4 regions of the Erwinia sp. HR93 genome follow, and region 3 is predicted to be linked to each of the others. Evidence: predicted binding sites of a transcription regulator. Region 3 holds the regulator's gene; each other region holds the start of a gene.
What was found. The regulator LexA, encoded in region 3, represses DNA repair genes until DNA is damaged. The targets are predictions, from matches to a motif close to TNCTGTATGTACATACAGNA.

Region 1: the regulator LexA is predicted to act here: its motif matches at 2,144-2,163, upstream of metR (HTH-type transcriptional regulator MetR).
Region 2: the regulator LexA is predicted to act here: its motif matches at 934-953, upstream of SFA31_RS12615 (DNA translocase FtsK 4TM domain-containing protein).
Region 4: the regulator LexA is predicted to act here: its motif matches at 1,191-1,210, upstream of umuD (translesion error-prone DNA polymerase V autoproteolytic subunit).

Annotation. Positions count from the first base shown of each region.
Region 1 is NZ_JAXUDP010000001.1:423,253-427,364, forward strand. It holds gene metE (5-methyltetrahydropteroyltriglutamate--homocysteine S-methyltransferase) at 1-2,030, opposite strand, end outside; gene metR (HTH-type transcriptional regulator MetR) at 2,227-3,216, shown strand; partial or broken gene SFA31_RS02000 (carboxylate/amino acid/amine transporter) at 3,203-3,967, opposite strand; gene yigL (sugar/pyridoxal phosphate phosphatase YigL) at 4,076-4,112, opposite strand, start outside.
Region 2 is NZ_JAXUDP010000001.1:2,686,391-2,690,502, forward strand. It holds gene lrp (leucine-responsive transcriptional regulator Lrp) at 400-894, shown strand; gene SFA31_RS12615 (DNA translocase FtsK 4TM domain-containing protein) at 1,198-4,112, shown strand, end outside.
Region 3 is NZ_JAXUDP010000001.1:1,075,552-1,079,663, reverse strand. It holds gene dinF (MATE family efflux transporter DinF) at 1-528, opposite strand, end outside; gene SFA31_RS05115 (hypothetical protein) at 1,075-1,290, shown strand; gene lexA (transcriptional repressor LexA) at 1,422-2,030, opposite strand; gene SFA31_RS05105 (diacylglycerol kinase) at 2,139-2,507, opposite strand; gene plsB (glycerol-3-phosphate 1-O-acyltransferase PlsB) at 2,639-4,112, shown strand, end outside.
Region 4 is NZ_JAXUDP010000001.1:2,951,332-2,955,443, forward strand. It holds gene SFA31_RS13825 (hypothetical protein) at 224-370, shown strand; gene umuD (translesion error-prone DNA polymerase V autoproteolytic subunit) at 1,227-1,646, shown strand; gene SFA31_RS13835 (Y-family DNA polymerase) at 1,649-2,917, shown strand; gene SFA31_RS13840 (DUF1120 domain-containing protein) at 3,300-3,995, opposite strand.

The DNA.
Region 1 (4,112 bases), 650 kb from region 3:
AATGATTCCAGTAGTTCCATATCTGAACGCGAGGTTTCAATGGTTATTACATCGGCATCCAGCGCTGCAATCGAAGCCATGATGTCGTTGAACTCGCAATAACACATATGCGTATGAATTTGGGTGTCATCCTTCGCCACCGCTGCATTGATGCGAAAGGCTTCCACTCCCCACTGGAGATAAGCGTCCCAGTCGCTGCGCTTAAGCGGCAGCCCTTCCCGCAGCGCAGGCTCATCAATTTGAATAATGCCAATCCCCGCCGCTTCCAAATCGGCAACTTCATCGCGTAGCGCCAGCGCAATTTGTTTCGCGATTGTTTCCCGACTGACATCTTCGCGCGGGAAAGACCAGCACAGAATCGTTACCGGGCCGGTCAGCATGCCTTTCACCGGTTTGTCCGTGAGCGATTGCGCATATTTTGCCCATTCAACGGTGATAGGCTCGGGCCTACTGATATCACCGATGACAATCGGTGGTTTTACGCAGCGGGAACCATAGCTTTGCACCCAGCCATTTTGCGTGAAGACAAAGCCGTCCAAATGTTCGCCGAAATATTCCACCATATCGTTACGCTCGGCTTCACCGTGCACCAGCACATCCAGCCCCAACCGCTCCTGCTCAGCGATTGCCTGTTTGATATGTTCCGCAATTCCGGTGCGGTAATTATTCGCGTCTAAAAGACCTTTTTTAAATTCCAAACGCAGCCCGCGGATCTCAGTCGTTTGTGGAAATGAGCCAATCGTCGTCGTCGGCCACGCCGGGAGTTTAAAGCGCTCGCGCTGCGCTTTAGCGCGCAGCGGATATACGCTGGCACGCTGGCTATCCTGAGCGGTAATCGCCGCCAGTCGCCGCGCTACGGCGGCGTTGTGTACGCGCACCGAATTCTCACGCGCCCGAATTGGCGCGCTCCATGCGTTCAGTTGCTCAGGGTTACCGGAATTTAGCGCATCGCGCAGCAGCGCCAGTTCATGGCATTTCTGTAGCGCAAAGGCAAACCAGCTTTTGGCTTCCTCATCCAGCCGGGTTTCTACGCTCAAATCTATCGGGCTATGTAATAGCGAGCAGGAAGAACCAACCCAGAGCTCACGCTGCCCGACAATAGATTGAATTTGCGCATATTTTTCTTTCAAATCCGCACGCCAGACGTTGCGCCCGTTAATTACGCCCGCCGAAAGTACCCACTGAGACGGCAGGCGTTTATGCAGCCCGGCAACATCATCGTTACCGTGTACTAAATCCACGTGCAGCCCTTGAACCGGCAAGGCGACGATGGCCTCTAAATTCGGCGCGACGTTTTCAAAATAGGTAGTCAATAACACCTTTACCTGCCCTTGCAGCGCGTCATAGGCAGTTTGATAAGCCTCTAACCAGGGCCGTGGAAGTTCCAACACCAGCGCTGGCTCATCGATTTGCACCCACTCAATTCCGCGTCGGGCCAGTTCAGCCAGTACCTGTTTATACACCGGGAGAATGTCGTTCAGCAGGCTCAGGCGGTCAAACTGTTCACCTTTCACTTTACCCAGCCATAAATAGGTAACTGGCCCTAACAGCACGGGTTTTACGCGATGCCCCAGCGCCAGCGCTTCATCGACCTCATCCAGCACCTGAGTCCAGGTAAGCTGAAACCGCTGGCCTTTGACAAACTCCGGAACCATGTAGTGATAGTTGGTATTAAACCATTTGGTCATTTCCGCCGCTGCCGCCGGTTTACCGCTGGGCGCCCGCCCGCGGCCTATGCGAAACAGCGTATCGATATCTACGGTACCATCGTCATTCTGATGGCGGGCGGGGACGTTTCCCAATAATAAGCTGGTAGTTAACACATGGTCGTACCAGGCAAAATCGCCGACTGGCAGCAGATCGACGCCAGCCTGCTTCTGTTGCTGCCAGTGGCGAGCGCGCAGCTCGCGCCCCGTTTCAAGCAGCGCTTCGCGCGTCGCTTTGCCCGCCCAATAGCTTTCCAGCGCTTTTTTTAGCTCGCGTTTCAGGCCAATACGCGGAAAACCAAGGGTGTGGTTCAGGATTGTCATGCTGTTTGCCTCATGTTTGCGGTTTCAGTGCCAGCGTGCCGTGGACGATGCGGTCGTATAGGGATCCGTTACGCGCCGAGCGGTCTGCCACTGGAAGTAATTTTTATTTAGCCGTCTGGATGTTTACACATCCATAATCCACAGGTACTGTGTCTTCCTCAAGCGCAAAATATTCATGACAAGGTGAAGGGGATTCATGATCGAGATAAAACATCTGCGGACCCTACAAGCGCTGCGCAATAGCGGCTCGCTCGCCGCGGCGGCTGCCGTGCTGCACCAAACGCAGTCTGCGCTGTCGCATCAGTTCAGCGATCTGGAACAGCGGCTCGGCTTTCGTCTCTTTGTACGCAAAAGCCAGCCGCTACGCTTTACGCCCCAGGGTGAGGTTTTGTTAGCATTGGCGGAACAAATTTTGCCGCAAATTAGCCACGCGCTGCAGGCATGCCGCCAGCCTCGGCATAGCGGGCTAGGTGTTGCGATTGAATGCCATAGCTGTATTCAGTGGCTAACGCCGGCGCTGGCGCAATTTAGTCAGCGGTATCCGCAGGTGGAAGTGGATTTCAAATCAGGGGTCACTTTTGATCCGCAGCCTGCGCTGCAGCAAGGCGAGCTGGACATTGTTCTCACCTCTGACATTTTGCCCAAAAGCGGCCTGCACTACTCTGCGATGTTTGATTACGAAGTACGTCTGGTAATGGCCTGCGATCATCCTCTGGCGGCCAAAGCGCAGATTAGTCCGCAGGATTTAGCGGCGGAAACACTGCTGATTTATCCGGTCCAGCGTTCCCGCCTTGATATATGGCGGCACTTCCTGCAGCCGGCGGGGATTACGCCAGCGCTGAAGCATGTAGATAACACGCTACTGCTTATGCAGATGGTAGCTGCGCGAATGGGCATCGCCGCGCTTCCGCACTGGGTAGCTGAAAGCGCGGAGCGTCAACGGCTGATCGCGACGCGTCCGCTGGGAGATGGATTATGGAGTCGGCTTTATGCCGCCGTTCGCAGCGGCGAACAGCACCAGCCGGTCTCTACGGCATTTATTCATTTTGCCCGCAGTCACGCCTGCGAGCATTTACCCTTTGTGCGGAGCGTGGAGCGACCCAGCGCCGGTGCACCCAGAGCGACCCCACAATTATCGCACCTCCAGCCAGAAAGCTCGGCCAGTGAGGACGCTGCTGCCAGATAGCCAGGTTAACCAGTAATCCTGCCGGTACGTGCATATTATTCATAATGCCAAGCGTACCGGCATCCACGCGGGTAGCGCCGTAGTTCCACATGAAGAATCCCAGCCCCGATGCGACAACCCCAAGCCAGACCAAAACTCCCCACTGTAATGGGGTTGTAGGAAGCTGCTTTGAGTTGCCCAACAGCAGCCACGCCACCGCAGCCACCAGGAAAGCGCCAAGATAAAACCAGGAAAAAGCGCCGCGCTGCGGCATTGGACGAATTTCCATGAGCCGCTTATACCCCACCATGCCGATGGCAAAGGTAAGGTTAGCCAGTTGCACCAGCAGCAAGCCGGTCCAGAAATGTTCGCTCAGGCGGTCATAACGAATAATTGCGGCTCCCAGCACCGCCAGCAGTGCGCTCAGCATATAGCTCCAGCGCAGCCGCTGTCGGCGGAGGATATCGTAGATAAGGGTGATGTACAGCGGCGTAAGCACGGTAAACAATAGAAACTCGGAAACCGTCAGATATAAATAGGCCTGAAAACTCAGCAAATAAGTAAGGCCCAGCTGCAGCACCCCAACCAGCATATATAGCGCGCGGGTTTTGATACTTTGCCCATAGCCGCGTAAAAAAGGCAAAAAGACGGCAAATGCCAGACCAAGGCGCATTAACACTGAAAAATAGCTGTCAACGTGCCCTGCCAGATACTCACCAATCAGGCTAAAAGAAAATGCCCACAGCACCGTGGTAATAATAAGTAGCGCCACGACCAGGCCTCGCTTCGCATTAAAAAAGCCTATTGTAGCGAAGTCGTAGCGCTATTATTTCATTTTCTCATTGACCAGTGGATGTTTTATAATCACTCCAGTTTTAAATCAAACCTCAGCTAAGAAAAGTTTCCGCAGGTAGTGC
Region 2 (4,112 bases), 1.6 Mb from region 3:
TTAACGATATGTGTGATAGATAAACGCGATGAAACGCGCTCTCTTTAAGTAAGGAAATTCTGCATTAACTTCGCAAAAAGTGGGTTTGCAGGAACCGATATGATGAGGGATTATCGGGCTAATGAGAAGAATCTGGCACGTTTCACTAAAAAAAGATGTTTTACTTTGACAATCCCCTGTGCATTTGCGAAAACATTTCAGGGATAGGTGCAAAAGCGACGTCCTCTGGTATGAAAGCGAATGCACTATCGGGCCATGGAATTCCGGCATGATGTGGACAGACATCATGCGTTATATCAGTGGCTGTCGGCTGGTAACGGTCCACTTACGCGTGCCCGGGAACAGTGAGCGTTTCGGGGGGATGGCAAGTGAAGGAAGGAATACTGAGAGACAATAATAATGGTAGATAGTAAAAAGCGTCCGGGTAAAGATCTCGACCGCATTGACCGAAATATATTGAATGAACTGCAAAAGGATGGGCGCATTTCCAACGTTGAGCTTTCTAAGCGTGTAGGGCTTTCTCCCACGCCTTGCCTGGAACGCGTGCGTCGCCTGGAGCGACAGGGATTTATTCAAGGCTATACGGCGTTGCTTAATCCACAATACCTCGACGCGTCCCTGCTGGTTTTCGTTGAGATCACATTAAATCGCGGTGCGCCGGATGTATTTGAGCAATTCAATACGGCGGTGCAGAAGCTGGAAGAAATTCAGGAATGTCATCTGGTTTCTGGCGATTTCGATTACCTGTTGAAAACCCGCGTGCCTGATATGTCTGCATACCGTAAGTTGTTGGGAGAAACGCTGCTGCGTTTGCCCGGTGTGAACGACACCCGTACTTATGTTGTGATGGAAGAAGTAAAACAGAGCAATCGTCTGGTGATTAAAACGCGCTAAACACGGAACAGGTGCAAAATCGATATAGTTTGTTTACACTCCTGTTAATCCATACAGCAGCAGGATCGGGGAACCGATGCTGCTGCCGTTTAATTATCAGGCTGTAAGCCTGCGGCTGCCGCGTCGTTTTGCGTCGATGATTACGTCATCCGGAGCATCATAACGCCGATTATCTCTGAAGCAGGTGCCGGGTATGCACTGTTATACAATGTTCAGAAGAGGTCTGGCGATGAGCCCGTTAACCGTTATTGTCCCCCGTAGCGCGCTACCGTGGAATACAACCCAAACCCTGGAGAGTTTTTCTTGAGCCAGGAATACACCGAAGATAAAGACATCACACTGACAAGGCTTAGCAACCGCAGCCGTCTGTATGAAGCGCTGTTGCTCCTCATTTCGCTGTTTGCCATATACCTTATGGTGGCGTTGCTTAGCTTTAACCCTTCCGATCCGAGCTGGTCGCAAACGGCGTGGCATGAGCCTATCCATAATTTGGCCGGTGCGCCGGGCGCCTGGCTTGCCGACACGCTATTTTTTATTTTTGGGATTATGGCGTATACCGTGCCGGTGATAATTTTCGGCGGCTGCTGGTTTGCATGGCAGCGTCGCGAAAACGATGATTATATTGATTATTTCGCGCTATCTTTGCGTCTGATTGGCGCGCTGGCAATTATTGTTACGTCTTGCGGGTTGGCGGCGATCAACGCTGATGATATTTGGTATTTCGCCTCTGGTGGCGTAATTGGCAGTTTATTGAGTACCGCCATGATGCCGCTATTGAACAGCAGCGGCGGTACTATCGCGCTGCTGTGCGTGTGGGCTGCGGGGTTAACGCTCTTCACCGGCTGGTCGTGGGTGAATATTGCTGAAAAAATCGGCGGCGCCGTCCTGAGCGTATTGACTTTTGCCAGCAATCGCACGCGTCGGGACAATACCTGGCGCGATGAAGAAGACGATGAAGCGCCCAGTGCTCACCCTTCACGATTCAAAAAGGTGCTACGTCGCAGACATGCCGCAGAAAAATTTTCTAATCCGGTGGGGCGCCATACGGACGATGCGCTATTTTCCGGCAGGCGTATGGATGACGAACCTCAGATTTTTGCTAACGGGCAAGCCGTTGATCCGGATGACGTGCTGTTTTCCAGCCAGCGAGTGACGGAAGAACGTCAGGATTATAATGATCCGCTACTCAATGGCACCAGTATAGCTACGGTTTCGATAGCTGAACCGGCCATGGGCGCCGAATGGTCTGAAGAAATCGCTGCGCAGGCTATCATTGCTGACCCGAATATCACCGTTCCTCTACCGGAGGCGGAAACACCCGCTGTACAGTGGGAACCCATGCCGGAGGCAACGACGGCAGAACCAGCGTTAGCGCCACAGGCTGAAGGAATTCCCCAGCAGCAGCCCTACGCGTCTGATGCATTGACTCATAGTGTCGTGCCAGTATCTGAAAATAATGGGCCGGGCCTGCATGCCAGTGAGGCGCCTTATGCCGAAAGTGGCTACGAAAACCTCCCTGCTCACGGGCGTGAACACGACATGACGGCACCCGCATCATCCAGCTCTGAGGCGATATCTACATTAGAATTAGAGAATGTAGCAGATGGCAGGGCCGAGATTGATCATTCTTCATTCCCGCAATGGGAGGCTGAGCAAGCGCCGCTTCCCAGAGAAACAGCGCAGCCGGGCGGCGAGTATTCGTTATCACCCTCCGCTCCGTCAGATGATGCGATTGCCTCTGCTTCTACTACCGCACTTCCGTTCGGAGATAGCGCCGCGTCATATGGGTTGGCGACCGCTTCGGCGATCCCTGGCGCAGGGCAGGTGGCACCTACCGCAGCGCCGATATTTGATTTAGCGACAGAAGCCCCGCGAGCTCAGGTTAAAGAAGGTATTGGGCCTCAATTACCGCGTCCTAACCGCGTCAGGGTTCCAACCCGCCGCGAATTAGCCTCATACGGAATTAAATTGCCTTCTCAGCGCGAGGCTGAAGAGCGCGCCCGCGCTGAGGCATTACAAAAGCAGAGTCACGCATATCATTCTATAGCAGAAGACGACGAAGCCGCGCAGGCGCTCCAGCAGGATGAGCTGGCACGCCAGTTTGAGAATACCCAGCGCGAACGCTACGGTGCGGCTTATGAAAATGAGCAAAGTGTTTACGGTAACGCTGAACCTGCCGAAGATGAAGAGCCTGCAGAGCAGGCAGAACTGGCGCGTCAATTCGCCGCGTCGCAGCAACAGCGTTATGGCAACGATTATCAACACGAAGTGACACAACCGCCAGCCATGCAGCCGCAGGGCAATTATCCGCAGCAAGCGCCTCAGGTACCGGTAGCGCCGCATTTGGCGCAGCCACAGAATAATTATCCGCAGCAAGCGCCTCAGGCACCGGTAGCGCCGCACGCGGGGCAGCCGCAGGGTAATTATCCGCAGCATGCGCCTCAGGCACCGGTAGCGCCGCACGCGGGGCAGCCGCAGGGTAATTATCCGCAGCATGCGCCTCAGGCACCGGTAGCGCCGCACATGGTGCAGCCGCAGGGTAATTATCCGCAGCATGCGCCTCAGGCACCGGTAGCGCCGCACATGGCGCAGCCGCAGGGCAATTATCCGCAGCAAGCGCCACAGGCACCGGTAGCGCCGCATATGGCGCAGCCGCAGGGCAATTATCCGCAGCAAGCGCCTCAGGCACCGGTAGCGCCGCATATGGCGCAGCCGCAGGGTAATTATCCGCAGCATGCGCCTCAGGCACCGACACAGCAGAGTGCAGCTCAGCAAGAAAGCCTTATTCATCCTTTCCTGATGAGAAACGGCGATCATCGCCCGCTTGCGAAACCGTCAACGCCGTTACCGACCCTTGATTTGCTCACCGCTCCGCCGTCAGAAGTGGAACCCGTTGATACTTTCGCGCTTGAACAAATGGCGCGTCTGGTTGAGGCCCGACTGGCCGATTTTCGCATTAAAGCCGATGTTGTGAATTATTCTCCAGGGCCGGTTATCACGCGTTTTGAATTAAATTTAGCGCCTGGCGTGAAAGCGGCGCGTATTTCTAACCTCTCCCGTGATTTAGCGCGCTCTTTATCAACGGTGGCCGTGCGCGTAGTGGAGGTTATTCCTGGCAAACCCTATGTAGGGCTGGAATTACCGAACAAAAAACGCCAGACGGTGTATCTGCGAGAGGTGCTTGATTGTCAGAAATTCCGCGATAGCGCGTCCCCGCT
Region 3 (4,112 bases):
GTCGAGTGTGATATTCAACACATTCCCCACCACCAGCAAAATAACCGGAGCCCGCGCATACTGGACGCCCAATAACCAACCTAATAGCACCAAATTCGCCAGCGAGGCCGGCGTGCTAAGCCAGCGGATCTCCAGAAAACGACGCGCCTGATATAAAACATTTTCATTGCCGCCCACCGCATGCAAAGCCAGGTCAATCAGTGGAGTACGTAACGCAACGATAGCAACCCCTGCGCTTAACGCCAGCATCATAGGCTGAGCTAAAGCGCGCGCCAGCGCCGGGATATCTTTAGCCCCCCACGCCTGAGCGGTCAGCCCCGTCGTGCTCATACGTAAAAAAAGCAGCAGCATAAACAGGAAGCTGGTCGTGGTTGCTCCCACGGCTACGCCGGCCAAATAATCTGGCGAATCAAGATGGCCGATAACGGCGGTATCCACCAGCCCCAGCAGCGGTACAGTGATATTGGAAAAAATCATCGGCAGCGCCAGCCGCCACAGTGCTTTATCTGTTTTATGGAAAAAAGGCATCGTCCAGCCCATTTATAATGATTTATCTTCTCCTGCTGCGAACAGCAGGCTTCATGGTTCTAAACTACCCGATCGGGCGTAGCGCAGGCGTAACATGGCAAATGATTGCGCGCGCTTTAGTGCCCCTGCATTCAGCCAGATATTCACAAGTTAGCGTGGTGCTCTCAATAAAGCTAAATAGACCGGGCCGCAAAGTGTATCCAATTTAACGGCAAATAACGTTCTTAAGTTCAGGCAGCATTGTTGAGATGAATATTAAAAAGCTTAAATAGAGGTCAGTAACGCCTCGGACACTGAAACAACCTGTGAATAAGCGGGATAAGGTAAGTATGATGGCTCTATCAAATACATCACCAGCGCTTTCTTCCTGACAAGAAAAGCGACCGGCTAATAAGATAAGCATCTGGCAGGCACGGAAGATATACGCATCCGGAAGATATGTACATTAATCCCAGACGAATGCGTATATCAGAGCACCTTCCACCGTATAAGCTGGAGCGCAGGCTAAAACTATTGTGCAAAGGAATTACCGGGCGAAGGCCGTGCGTGCAGGCAAATAACCTGCCACACACCGCCATAATTTACCTGCTTCAGTTAACCCGCATCCCTTTGCTTATCGACTCTGCATCGGCCGGCTATGTTTCCCTTCCCCTGTCGTTTTCATCTCAGCGCAGCGCTGAAAAAGTAGAGTTCGCCGCGCAGCATCCTGCCCTGAAATTACGGTGCGCCTGGCAACGTCTGACGTTGAGGAAACTACTCTGATTGTAATAGCTGACACACTGCGCGCCGCCTGTGGGCTGGCAGCACGCGAATAAAAGCGCCGACAGGATGGCTGGCGCTTAATCCAAATATACCGCAGATAATAGCCAGGAAGGCTTAGTGTTTTAAAACGGTTAGAGCCATTCGCCGTTGCGAATAACGCCGACGGCCAAGCCCTCAATGCTAAAGTTTTGCGAACGCAAATCCACTTCAATCGGCTCGAAGTCACTGTTTTCTGGCAGTAGCCAGACAACATTTCCCTGTTTTTTTAACCGCTTCACCGTGACCTCGTCTTCAATACGAGCAACTACTACCTGACCATTGCGTGCTTCCTGGGTTTTATGTACGGCAAGTAAGTCACCGTCCATAATACCGATATCTTTCATCGACATACCGCTCACGCGCAGGAGAAAATCAGCGCCAGGCCTGAATAAAGAAGGATCAACCTGATAGTGCCCTTCAATATGCTGCTGCGCCAGCAGCGGCTCTCCGGCGGCAACGCGCCCTACCAGCGGAAGGCCTGCTTCTTCTTCCACCATCAGTCGAATACCACGGGAGGCACCAGAGACGATTTCAATTACGCCTTTCCGCGCCAGCGCCTTTAAATGCTCTTCCGCGGCATTCGGAGAACGAAATCCAAGCTGCTTAGCAATCTCTGCCCGCGTTGGCGGCATACCCGTCTGGCTAATATGCTCCCGGATGAGGTCAAAAACCTCCTGCTGTCTGGCCGTTAACGCTTTCATTTCGCCCCCTGGTTGTATATACAGTTATGCTGTGAGTATATACAGCGCAATACGTTAAGGGAACCATAATTCAGCAAAAACCAGCGACTTATCGCAATACCGGGCGAATCAATAAAAGCGTTGCCACAATAATGAGATCCAGACAAAAGCGGCGAGCAGCATCGCAATGAATACCGCCGCCGATCCCATATCCTTCGCGCGGCCAGAAAGTTCATGCTTTTCAGTACCGATACGATCAACCACTGCTTCAATGGCGCTATTAAGAATTTCAACGATCATAATAAGTACCACGGATCCAATAAGCAGCACGCGCGTTAACGCATCAATATCCAGCCAGCAGGCGATGATTATGCCCGCGACCGCCAGTAATGTTTCCTGACGAAAGGCCGCCTCATTGCGCCATGCGGCGCGAAGCCCCTTCCAGGAATAGCCGGCAGCCTTGATAATACGGGTAATACCGGTGGTACTATTAGCCATGAAAAAACCCTTTTTTAAAATTTGCGTCCTGGCGAAAAAGCCGTAAATACAGCAATGTCGCAGAATTTATATGCTATTTCTGGTATGCTGCGCCGTAATGACGCTCTTCACTCAGAGGCTTAACATTGTCTATGGTAGACTGGCCCCACTTTTTCTATAAGTTGCTTAATTTACCACTAAGTTTGCTGGTAAAAAGTAAATTAGTTCCTGAAGATCCCTGCGCTGAGCTGGGGCTCGATATCTCCAGACCGATAATTTATGTCTTACCGTACAATTCAAAAGCGGACATTCTGACGCTTCGTGAACAGTGTCTGGCGCACGATCTGCCCGATCCCTTCGATCCGCTTGAGGTTGATGGCATTGTTTTACCGCGCTACGTATTTGTCCACGACGGACCGCGCGTATTTACTTATTACACGCCAAAAGAAGAGTCGATAAAACTGTTTCATGATTATCTGGATCTTCACCGGCGCAACCCTAATCTGGATATCCAATTGGTGCCGGTTTCCGTTATGTTCGGGCGCTCGCCCGGGCGTGAAAAAGGAGAATCAAATCCTCCTTTACGCATGCTTAATGGTATTCAGAAATTTTTTGCGGTGCTGTGGCTGGGCCGCGATAGCTTTGTCCGTTTTTCCACGCCCGTCTCGCTGCGCTGGATGGCCACGGAACACGGCACCGATAAAAGCATCGCGCAGAAACTGCTGCGCGTTGCGCGTATGCACTTCGCCCGCCTCCGTTTAGCCGCCGTAGGGCCGCGCCTTCCTGCTCGCCAGGATCTGTTTAATAAACTCCTTTCATCCCGGGCTATCGCTCGGGCGGTCGAGGATGAAGCTCGCAGCAAAAAAATTTCGCATGAAAAAGCGCAGCAAAATGCCATTGCACTAATGGAAGAGATTGCCGCCAACTTCTCCTATGAGGCCATTCGCATTACCGACCGCGTACTTGGTTTCACCTGGAACCGGCTTTATCAGGGGATTAACGTTCATAATGCTGAACGGGTGCGCAAGCTGGCGCATGAAGGGCATGAGCTGGTGTACGTTCCCTGCCACCGCAGCCATATGGATTATTTATTGCTGTCGTACGTGTTATACCATCAGGGTTTAGTGCCACCGCACATTGCCGCCGGTATCAATCTGAACTTCTGGCCCGCCGGCCCAATATTCCGCCGCCTCGGCGCTTTCTTTATCCGCCGCACCTTCCGCGGAAACAAGCTTTACTCAACCGTGTTCCGTGAGTATTTAGGCGAACTTTTTAGCCGCGGCTATTCCGTGGAATATTTTGTTGAAGGCGGGCGCTCCCGCACCGGGCGCCTGCTAGAGCCGAAGACGGGTACGCTCTCGATGACACTACAGGCAATGCTGCGCGGCGGCTCCCGCCCGATAACCCTGGTGCCTATTTACATCGGCTATGAACACGTGATGGAAGTTGGCACCTATGCGAAAGAGCTGCGCGGGGCCACGAAAGAAAAAGAGAGCCTGCTTCAAATGCTGCGCGGCCTTAGCAAACTGCGCAATCTTGGCGAAGGCTACGTCAATTTCGGCGAACCCATTCCGCTGAACAATTGGCTGAATCAGCGCGTGCCTGAATGGCGCGAAGACATTGATC
Region 4 (4,112 bases), 1.9 Mb from region 3:
TCTTCCTTACTTGTATTTATTAAAACAATTTATTTTTCTATGTCATATATATAATTATTTTCTGATTATATCTTATGGATGTTTTTGCTATTATATCAGTATCGGTAAAAATTGAGATAAAGGCCGCAAAAAACACACCAGTTAAGAATATATTAATATTCCTTATAGGTGGCATGGAAATATGACCTATTAATAGAGAATCTATGAAGAAGGAGTATTAGTAATGAACAAGAAAACCGCAATGAGAGTATTGACAAAAAAAGAAATGGAATCTGTAGCTGGCGGCTGGGGTATCATATATGGAAAGCCTAAGGGCGGTGGCGGATTCTGGGTGCAAGGTTATTTAGGTAAAAAGACTGGCAGGGGTTAATTAACGATATACTGAATTATTAAATAGAATAAAAAAGGCCACTCCGATGTGGCCTATTTATCTGTAGATAAATATTTTATATCTGTTTTAATAGAGAGATAATTTTTTGCTTAGTAATTTTATTAGGTGATAATAAGGCATTGATATATTTTGGGGATGTAATGGTTTATGTGTGTTCGGTCTTCCTTGAATCAACCAAGTATTAGTGCTTTTATTTTATGATTAATATGCAATAAAATAATGATGTGTAACTGTATTAAACTTACTTGTAATTTTTTAAATATTTATTAATTAATAAACTAGGTGCTGTTGTAGTATGTCATAAGATACAGCGGGCAATTATATTATTATCAGTATTTCTCAAAAAAATACGCGCAAATTAAATCTTGTCAGATTATAGCGCTTAGCTATCGTGAATAGAGATTAGTTAAAGAATCGGGGATAAAATAGTAGTGCAGTAATTTCATTCGGTTTGATATTAAAGCATTCTATATCAGTTGATGATTATTTTTACTCCGAGGTTGAGGCTGAACTAGCACAAAGGTATCTACCTCAGGCTAAGCAGCAAAAGCAAATTACCGGCATAGGGTGTCTTCCCTATGCCAGAAGGCTTTCTTTTTTGGCACTATTAGGCGCTTAGCGGTCCGGTGCATACTTCTGCCGCTGCGGCTTTTGCATATTCCGCCATCTTTGCGTTACTTCTTCCGTTCATGATATTTCTCAACGTACGCTCTAACGCCAGAAACTAAATTTTCAGCTGTGGCAGGCGGTTAGGCAACATGCGTAAATAGGCTATTGATAGAAATGCAGGAACCATAAATACTGTAAATATACACAGTATTTATGGGTGGCTATTATGCAGTTTCTTACATCTATTGGCTTACAAAAAGAGAATCCTTTACCGCTTTATAGCGATCTTGTCTGCTGCGGTTTTCCCAGCCCTGCGCAGGATTATGTCGAGAAGAGAATCGACCTCAATGAGTTAATGATAAGCCATCCCTTCGCTACCTATCTGGTGCGGGCGGCCGGTGATTCAATGATTGATGCAGGTATCGGTGATGGGGATCTGCTTATTGTCGATAGCGCTCGTACCGCAAAACAGGGGGACATTATTGTCGCAGCGCTCGACGGCGGGTTTACGGTTAAAAAATTGCAGCTCCATCCCGAGATTCAGCTTATACCAATGAATCCGCACTATAAGCCTATCCCGCTGATGAATGAGAATGACCTGACCGTATTCGGCGTGGTTACTTACGTTGTGAAATCGCTGGGCTGATAATGTTCGCACTGTGTGATGTGAATAGCTTTTACGCCAGCTGTGAGACGGTATTCCGCCCTGATTTACAGGGTAAACCCGTTGCGGTGCTCTCTAATAACGATGGCTGCGTTATTGCGCTTAGCGCGGAGGCGAAAGCCCTTGGCGTGCAGATGGGGGCGCCCTTTTTTAAGCAAAAAGAGACTTTCCGAAAATATGGCATTGCCTGCTTTAGTTCGAATTATGAACTGTATGCGGATATGAGTAGCCGGGTGATGGGCACGCTGGAGGAACTGATGCCGCACTGTGAAATCTACAGTATCGACGAAGCTTTTTGCGATCTGTCTGGCATAAACCACTGCCGAAATTTGCGCGAGTTTGGCCGCGAAATTCGCGCCAGCGTGCGACAGCGTACTCATCTCACTATTGGCGTAGGAATAGCGCAAACCAAAACGCTGGCAAAGCTTGCAAATCATGCCGCTAAAAAGTGGCAACAGAAAACGGGCGGAGTGGTGGATTTATCGAATGTCGTGCATCAGCGCAAACTGATGTCCCTGACGCCCATTGAGGAAGTATGGGGCGTTGGGCGTAAAATTGCGAGAAGGCTCGACGCGCTGGGAATTAAAACCGCGCTACAGCTGGCCGAGGCCGATACCCGGCTAATCCGGCGGCATTTTAATGTCGTGCTGGAAAGAACCGTCCGGGAGCTGCGCGGCGAGTCGTGTCTGGAAATTGAAGAGTTTGCGCCGGTAAAACAGGAGATTGTCTGTAGCAGAAGCTTCGGCGAACGTATCATACATTACGAGGATATGCGTCAGGCAGTGTGTAGTTATGCCGCTCGCGCGGCCGAAAAATTACGCGGTGAGCATCAGTTTTGTCGCTATATTTCCGTCTTTGTGAAAACCAGCCCCTTCACGCTCAATGCCCCTTATTATGGCAATAGCGCATCGATAACGCTGATGACGCCGACTCAGGACAGCAGAGATATTATCAATGCGGCGATACGCTGCCTCGAAAACATCTGGCGTGACGGTTATCGTTATATGAAGGCGGGCGTTATGCTGGGCGACTTTTTTAGCCAGGGCGTAGCACAGCTTAATCTTTTTGATGAAGCGGCGCCGCGAGAAAATAGCGCCCGGTTAATGGCGGTGCTGGATCAGATTAACGAGAAAAATGGGCGAGGGTCATTGTATTTTGCCGGGCAGGGGCTGCAGCCAGCCTGGGGAATGAAGCGGGAAATGCTATCTCCGCGCTATACGACGCGGCTGTCTGATTTACCCATCGCGCGCTAAAAGAAGCGGCTATCCTGAATAATAAGTAAGCTGGAACCTTAGAATACGTCGCTCATTTTGCTAAATCTATAGCACGCAGGCGGCTCAATGCGTAATGAGACGACTCTGGTGATAGAGAGCCCAGGATAATAATTCGTTTAAAAGTGAAATTAGCTTTTTAATCCAGTACCTGATGTGTGTTCGGAAATGACATCGAAATAATATTAAGATAAATGCTTATGCAAAGTATCTAATGAAAGTACCTCTTAGTAAAATCAAAGGCATCTTATCTGATATTATTCGATTGCCTGACCAGAATATTAAGCGTGTTGGATATTCTCATGAATGTTAAAAAGGAGGGCATATGATGCCCTCGGCCCTACAGGAATGCGTAGGAAAAAAACTACAAATAATAGAGATCAATCGTGGTTTGTCCGTTCAAATGAACGGCCTGCGTTAAATCAAGCTCTGAGCCTTTATTTATATAGGCCTGAGTTTTTAACGTTCCAGTTAGTGTGGTCAGCGCTAGCGGTGTTTTTTCACCATCATTGGAAAAACTGTAAATATAATTATAGCTGCCGGCACTCATCCATGCCCCTAATTGCGATGTACCACCACCCCACATAGCACCATTATCTCCGGAAAATATAATGCCGGGAGTAATAGTTCCATCAATAGTAATGTCGCTGCCGACCATAATCATTCCATAGCCGCCTACGTTTTTCCCATTATCGGCCCCAAGCCCGGCAATATAATATGACGCGTCAGTATAGGTTTTTCCGTCAAGGCCGGTCTGACCAACGGGGATCACCGCGCTTTCTTTTTGCAAATCGGTAGATTTCAGCGCTACCTTAGTCGGCGCCTGGCAATTAATCGAGAATGTTAGGGTTTTTACCGGTAGTGCAGTGTAGTCATCTTTGGCGATTGCGCTATTTTTGATGGTGCCGTAATCGATGATTGCGCCACCGGTGAGCGTGGGGATACAGGCGCTGGGTTCAATAGTGCCGATAACTTTCAAATCGATGCTGTCCGCGGCGAAGGCACTATTGATAATAACAGCCAGTGAGGCAGCGATAAGGATGGTTCCGTTCTTTTTCATCTACAAATTCCTGTGATTACTGTGGGTATTCCATTAATAACTCTATGAACTAACTCGCTATGAATAATCTGCCACGTCTCGTAACGGGATGAAAATATTACTGGATGAAATAAACTT